Regions from separate parts of the uncultured Cellulomonas sp. genome, predicted to be linked through region 3. Evidence: predicted binding sites of a transcription regulator. Region 3 holds the regulator's gene; each other region holds the start of a gene.
What was found. The regulator HrcA, encoded in region 3, represses chaperone genes, less so after heat shock. The targets are predictions, from matches to a motif close to TTNGCACTCGNNNNNNNCGAGTGCNAA.
Positions count from the first base shown of each region.

Region 1: a site for HrcA is predicted at 903-929, ahead of groES (co-chaperone GroES). Genes of this name have one in related genera too.
Region 2: a site for HrcA is predicted at 938-964, ahead of RYN42_RS02155 (Hsp20/alpha crystallin family protein). Genes of this name have one in related genera too.

Region 1 covers NZ_CAURTV010000032.1:24,345-26,604, forward strand. Annotated here, with positions in the region: gene RYN42_RS09980 (hypothetical protein) at 1-401, shown strand, start outside; gene groES (co-chaperone GroES) at 470-766, opposite strand; gene RYN42_RS09990 (class I SAM-dependent methyltransferase) at 970-2,151, shown strand; gene RYN42_RS09995 (glutamate--cysteine ligase) at 2,151-2,260, shown strand, end outside.
Region 2 covers NZ_CAURTV010000004.1:15,333-17,592, forward strand. Annotated here, with positions in the region: gene metE (5-methyltetrahydropteroyltriglutamate--homocysteine S-methyltransferase) at 1-358, shown strand, start outside; gene RYN42_RS02155 (Hsp20/alpha crystallin family protein) at 415-846, opposite strand; gene RYN42_RS02160 (aminotransferase class I/II-fold pyridoxal phosphate-dependent enzyme) at 1,017-2,171, shown strand.
Region 3 covers NZ_CAURTV010000056.1:1,149-3,408, forward strand. Annotated here, with positions in the region: gene RYN42_RS12975 (DUF3097 domain-containing protein) at 1-551, opposite strand, end outside; gene hrcA (heat-inducible transcriptional repressor HrcA) at 686-1,708, shown strand; gene dnaJ (molecular chaperone DnaJ) at 1,785-2,260, shown strand, end outside.

The DNA.
Region 1 (2,260 bases), on a different contig from region 3:
AGCGACACGCCTGGGTCCGCGCGGCCGCCGCCTGCGGTGCCGTGCTCGGTCTGGCGGGCTGCAGCGCTCCCGCAACGCAGGAGGCCCCGGCGACCTTCACGCAGCGCGCCGCGCTCCCCTCGTGCGGCGCCGTCGAGCTCGGCCAGGGCGAGTCGGTCGACGCCTCCGCCTGGGACTGCCTGGACGCGGCTGCGCTGCACGACGGCGCCGAGCTCGTGGTCACCGGTCCGACCACGGAGGGAGACCCGATCACCACGTACTACCGCGTCGGGCCCGACATCGACGGGCTCGAGCTGTTCCGGGACGCCACCGCCGACAGGTTCGGCGCCGAGGGGTGGAGCCACCAGCTCTGCCCCGGCACGGCGACGGCAGCGACGCCGCTCGACTGCACGGAGGTGTGAGCGCAGGAAGGCCCCCACGGCAGCTGCCGTGGGGGCCTTCCCGTGCGGGGCGCGCGGCGCCCCTCAGATCACTTGACGACGATCGCGAGGATGTCGCGCGCGGAGAGGATGAGGTACTCCTCGCCGTCGTACTTGACCTCGGTGCCGCCGTACTTGGAGTAGATGACCTTGTCGCCGACGGCGACGTCGAGCGGGATCCGGTTGCCGTTGTCGTCGACACGACCGGGTCCGACTGCCTGGACCTCGCCCTCCTGGGGCTTCTCCTTGGCACTGTCCGGGATGACGAGACCGAACGAGGTCGTCGCCTCTGCCTCGAGCGTCTTGACGACGATCCGGTCCTCGAGGGGCTTGATGGAGACCGACACAGCGGACCTCCCCTTCGCATGTGAGTAGTTCTCTGAGGTTCGTGCGCGCTGTCGGACACGTCGTCGCGGGTGCCGTGCCCTGAGCGCAGCTGGCACACTCACCGGGAGAGTGCCAGCCACTCACTCTAGGAACCGGTTAGCACTCGGTCAAGGCGAGTGCCAATGCCCCGCCCTGTGCAGCCGCTGCGTGCGAGGATCGCCGCATGGATCGCGACGGCATCGCCCAGCTGCTCAGCCCCGCGGGCTGGGCGCTGCTGTCGGCCCTGCCGCCGTACGACGAGACCCGCACGCTGGCCCTGTCCGAGCGGATGCGCGACGAGGGCATCGATCCCGCCCTGGCCGCCGCCGCGCTGACCCAGTCGCGGTTGCGCGCCAAGGCGGCCGCGAAGTTCGGCACGTTCGCCAACGGCATGCTCTTCACGGCGGCCGGCCTGGAGCAGTCCACCCGGCTGACGGTCGCCGCCCACCACGCACGCCGGTTCCGCGACGCCGGCAGCACGCTCGTCGCGGACCTCACGTGCGGCATCGGCGCCGACGCGATGGCCTTCGCCGGGATCGGGCTGCGGGTGCTGGCCACCGACGTCGACGAGACGACGGCCGCGATCGCCACGGTGAACCTCCGGCACTTCCCCGACACGCAGGTGCGCCACGGGGACGGGCTGGCCCTCGACCTGGAGGCCGAGGGCGTCGACGGCGTCTTCGCCGACCCGGCCCGGCGGACCTCCTCGGGCTCCCGGGTGTTCGACCCCGCCGCCTACGAGCCGCCCCTGGACGCGGTCCTCGCCCTGCGCGACCGGGTCCCCGCCCTCGGGCTCAAGCTCGGCCCCGGCATCCCGCACAGCGCCCTGCCCGCCGACGCGCAGGCGCAGTGGGTCTCGGTCGACGGCGACGTCGTCGAGGTCGGCCTGTGGTTCGGCCCGCTCGCCCCGGAGGGACCGGGCCGCTCGGCGCTCGTCCTGCGCGACGGCGAGGCGCACGTCGTCGAGCAGACCTCCGACGAGCGCCCACCCAGCGGACCGATCGGCGGCTACCTGTACGAGCCCGACGGTGCGGTCATCCGCGCGGGCCTGGTGGGCGAGACCGCGGCGCAGGTGCGCGGCCGTCTGATCGACCCGACCATCGCCTACGTGACCTCGGACGCCCTGTGCGTCGTCCCCACGGCCACCGCCTACCGCGTGCTCGACACCATGCCGTTCGGCCTCAAGCGGCTCCGCACCTACCTGCGAGGAGCCGACGTGGGGAAGCTCACCATCAAGAAGCGCGGCACCGCGGTCGTGCCGGAGCAGCTGCGCCGGCAGCTGGACCTGCGCGGCAGTGCCACCGCGACGATCATCCTCACGCGCGTCTCCGGCAGCCAGCAGGTCCTCGTGGTGGAGCCGGTCTGATGGCCGCCCCGGTGGCGCTGCCGTTCGCGCAGTCCGAGCGCTCGACCGTCGGCATCGAGTGGGAGGTCGCGCTCGTCGACGCCGACTCCGGGGACCTGCGGCAGGCCGC
Region 2 (2,260 bases), on a different contig from region 3:
GCAGATCCACACGCACCTGTGCTACTCGGAGTTCGGCGAGATCATCGGCGCGATCGACGGCCTGGACGCGGACGTGACCTCCATCGAGGCCGCGCGCTCGAAGATGGAGATCCTCGGGGACATCTCCGCGGCCGGTTACCCGCGGGGGATCGGCCCGGGCGTCTACGACATCCACTCGCCGCGCGTCCCCAGCGAGGAGGAGGTCGAGGAGCTGCTCACCGAGGCGGTCAAGGCCATCGCCGTCGACCAGCTCTGGGTCAACCCCGACTGCGGCCTGAAGACCCGCCGCTACGAGGAGGTCGTGCCCTCCCTGGAGCACATCCTCGCGGCCACCCGGGCCGTCCGCGCGACGCTCTGAGCACAGCAGACGGCCCCGGCACCCCTCGGGGGGCCGGGGCCGTCGTGCGTCCGGCGTCAGGCCTCGATCGACTGCTGCGCGGTGGAGCCGTGCTGCACCTCGATGCGGCGCGGCTTGGCCTCCTCCGCGACGGGGATCGTCAGCGTGAGCACGCCGTCGTTGTACGTGGCCGAGATGTTGTCCAGCGCCAGGCCCTGTCCGACCATGAGCTGCCGTGCGTACGTGCCGGCGGGCCGTTCCTTGGCCACCCACTGCACGTCGGACTGCGTGCGGGCGGTGCGCTCGGCGCGGATGGTCAGCGTACGGTCCTCCACGTTGACGTCGATCGTCCCCGGGTCGGCACCCGGCAGGTCGACGTGCAGGACGTAGTGGTCACCGTCGCGGTACAGGTCGATCGGCATGGTCGCCGCCGCGCGTCCGGCCTGGGCACCGAACACCTGGCCCATGAGGCGGTCGATCTCCTGGAACGGGTCGATACGCGTAGCCACGCCCCTCACCTCCTCGATGCGGGCCCCGGACCGCCCGGGGCCGTGGTCTGCTCCGGTGCTCCGTCCGCACCGGATGGCTACGAGCAATGTTCTAGCACTCTCGGGTGGAGAGTGCCAGATGTGTGCGGCCCGTTCGCGGTCGGAGAACGCGCCGACGTACGGTCGTGCGGGTGACGACCATCTTCGACCGGGTCCCGCTCGACCAGCTGCGCCGCCGCACCAGCGAGAAGTGGCGGCACTACCCGCCGGACGTCCTGCCGCTGTTCGTCGCCGAGATGGACGTCCCGCAGTCCGAGCCGGTGATCGACGCGGTCACGGACGCGATGCGCCGCGGCGACACCGGTTACCCGTCCGGCCACGGGTATGCGGAGGCGATGGCGTCGTTCGCCGCGCAGCGGTGGGACTGGACGGTGGACGTCGCCGGCACGCGGACGCTGCCCGATGTGATGACGGGCGCCGTCGAGGTCCTGCGGCTGCTGACGGGTCCCGGCGACGCGGTCGTGATCAACCCGCCGGTGTACCCGCCGTTCACGTCGTTCGTCCGGTCGGCCGACCGCGCCGTGGTGGACGCACCGCTGGGCTCGGACGGGCGGCTCGACCTGGACGCCCTGGACCACGCGTTCGGCCAGGCGACGACCGGCCGGCGTCGCGCGGCCTACCTGCTGTGCCATCCGCACAACCCCACGGGGACGCTGCACACGGCCGAGGAGCTGCGGGCGGTCGGCGAGCTGGCCCGCCGTCACGGCGTGCGGGTGGTGGCCGACGAGATCCACGCGCCGCTGGTGGTCGAGGGGCCCGACCGCTTCGTGCCGACGACGACGCAGATCCCCGACGCGATCGCCCTGCACTCGGCGTCGAAGGCCTTCAACCTGGCGGGGCTCCGCTCGGCGGTGGCCGTGCCGGGGCCGGACGCGGTGGCGGACCTCGCACGGCTGCCCGTGATCGTCGGCCACGGCGTCAGCCACCTGGGTGCGATCGCGCAGACGGCCGCGTACCGGGAGTGCGGGCCGTGGCTGGACGAGCTCCTGCGCGGGCTCGCCCAGAACCAGCAGCTGGTGTCGCGCCTGCTCGCCGACCGGCTGCCCGCCGCGCGCTGGTCACCACCCGCCGGCACCTACTTCGCGTGGATCGACCTGCGCGCGGTGCCCGCGGTCCGGGCGGGGGAGGATCCCGCGCGGCTCGCCCTCGTGCGCGGACGCGTGGCGGTCAGCTCGGGGCCGACCTTCGGTGCGCAGGGGGCCGGGTTCGTGCGCCTGAACCTGGCGGCCTCGACGTCCACGCTGACCGAGGCGGTGGACCGGCTCGCACGCGGTCTCGGCGGCTGACCTCCCGCGTCGCAACCGATTCGTGACCAAAGGCGGTTGCTCGAGGGCTCATGTCGACCCCCGGGACGTGCCGATCTCTCGGAGGCAGG
Region 3 (2,260 bases):
TCCTTGGACCCGGCGACGAGGTGGTCGACCAGCACGCCTACCCGGCGCCCGGGTCCCGGGGAGAAGTCGCGCAGGGCGTCGGCCAGGTTGTCGACGCCGTCCAGCAGCTCGACGACCACGCCCTCGAGCCGCAGGTCGTCGCCCCAGACCTTCTCCACCAGCTCGGCGTCGTGCTTGCCCTCGACCCAGATCCGGCTGCCGCGGGCCACGCGGGCGCGGGCGTCGTGCACCGCGACCGATCCCGAGGCGGTGCGGGTCGGGCGGGCCGGTGCGGGGGCCCGTACGGGTGCGGTCAGCGCGACGGGCTCGCCGTCGAGCCAGAACCCCCGGCCCAGGGGAAAGGTGCGGGTGCGTCCGCGGCGGTCCTCGAGGACGACGACGTGCTGGCCGCCCGACTTCTCCACGCGGACGACCGCGCCGACCCACCCGGTGGTGACCTCCTCGACGACGAGGCCGGACTCGGCGGGCTGCGGGCGGCTGGTGCGGGCGGGTCGGTGGTGCGTCGAGCCGGAGCCCCCGAGCACGTCCGAGCCGTAGCGGTCGTCGTTCACCCGGGCAGCCTAGGGGCGGCGCGGGTGCGGATCCGGTTGCCGCCCCGTGGGTGTCGTCGTCCCGGCGTAGCATTGGCACTCCCGTGCGGGGAGTGCTACCCGTGGACTGCTCGAGCGACGGCGGAGGAGGCGACATGAGCGAGGACCGACGGCTGGACGTGCTGCGCGCGATCGTCGAGGACTACGTCGCCACCAAGGAGCCGGTCGGCTCGCGCGCCCTGGTCGAGCGGCACTCGCTCGGCGTCTCGCCCGCCACCATCCGCAACGACATGGCGGCGCTCGAGGAGGGTGGCTTCATCGCCCAGCCGCACACGTCGGCCGGCCGCGTGCCGACCGACAAGGGCTACCGGATGTTCGTGGACCAGCTCTCGACGGTGAAGCCCCTGTCGAGCGCCGAGCGCCGCGCGATCGGGACGTTCCTCGAGAGCGCGCAGGACCTCGACGACGTGGTCGACCGCGCCGTCCGCCTGATCGCCCAGCTGACCCAGCAGGTCGCGATCGTGCAGTACCCGTCGCTGCGGCGGTCCGCGCTGCGGCACGTGGAGCTGGTGCCGGTCGGCGCCCACCACCTGCTGGTCGTCCTCATCACGGACACCGGCCGGGTGGAGCAGCGCACGCTCGAGCTGGGCACCGACCTGGACGAGTCCGTCGTGGCGCGGCTGCGGTCGCGCCTGAACGTGTGCGCGGCGGGGCGTCGCCTGTCCGAGCTGCCGGTGGCGCTCGGCGAGCTCGCGGACGCGTTCGCGCCGACGGACCAGTCCCTGGTGAGCGCGGTGGTCGCGGTGGTCGAGGAGACGCTGGCGCAGGAGAGCGAGGAGCGGGTGGTGCTGGGCGGCACGGCCAACCTCGCCCGCGTCGGCAGCTCGGACGTGCGGTCCATCGGCCCGGTGCTGGAGGCGCTCGAGGAGCAGGTGGTGCTGCTGCGCCTGCTCTCGGAGATGGCGGAGGACTCGGCGACCGTGGCGGTGCGCATCGGCCGGGAGACCCAGCACGACGGGCTGTTCGAGACGAGCTTCGTGACCACGGGCTACGGGGACGAGGGCGGAGGGTCGGTGGCGCGCATCGGCTCGATCGGCCCGCTCCGGATGGACTACCCCGGCACCATGTCCGCGGTCCGCGCCGTCGCCCGGTACCTGACGCGCATCCTCGCCCAATGACCCCCACCGCCACCGACGCACAGCCCTGCGTCATCCCGACCTGCCCACAGACCGCTGGAAGCGAGCAGACCCACCCGTGACGGATTACTACGAGATCCTCGGCGTGCCGCGCGACGCGACGCCCGAGCAGATCAAGAAGGCGTACCGCAAGCTCGCGCGCGAGCACCACCCCGACGTCTCGGGGCAGGACGCCGGCTCGGACGACAAATTCAAGGACGTGTCCCGGGCGTACGACGTGCTCGGCAACCCCGAGAAGCGTCGCGCCTACGACCTCGGTGGAGACCCGTCGTCCCCCGGGGGCGGCATGGGCGGCGGGTTCGGCTTCCAGGACATCTTCGAGACGTTCTTCGGTGCGGCCACAGGGGCGGCCGCGCAGCGCGGTCCCATCCCGCGCGCCCGCCGGGGCCAGGACGCCCTCGTGCGGCTCGACCTCGACCTCGCGGAGGTCACGTTCGGCGTGCACCGCGAGGTGGCGGTCGACACGGCCGTGCTCTGCCCCACCTGCAACGGCACCTGCTGCCGGCCGGGCACGTCCCCGCGCACCTGCGAGGT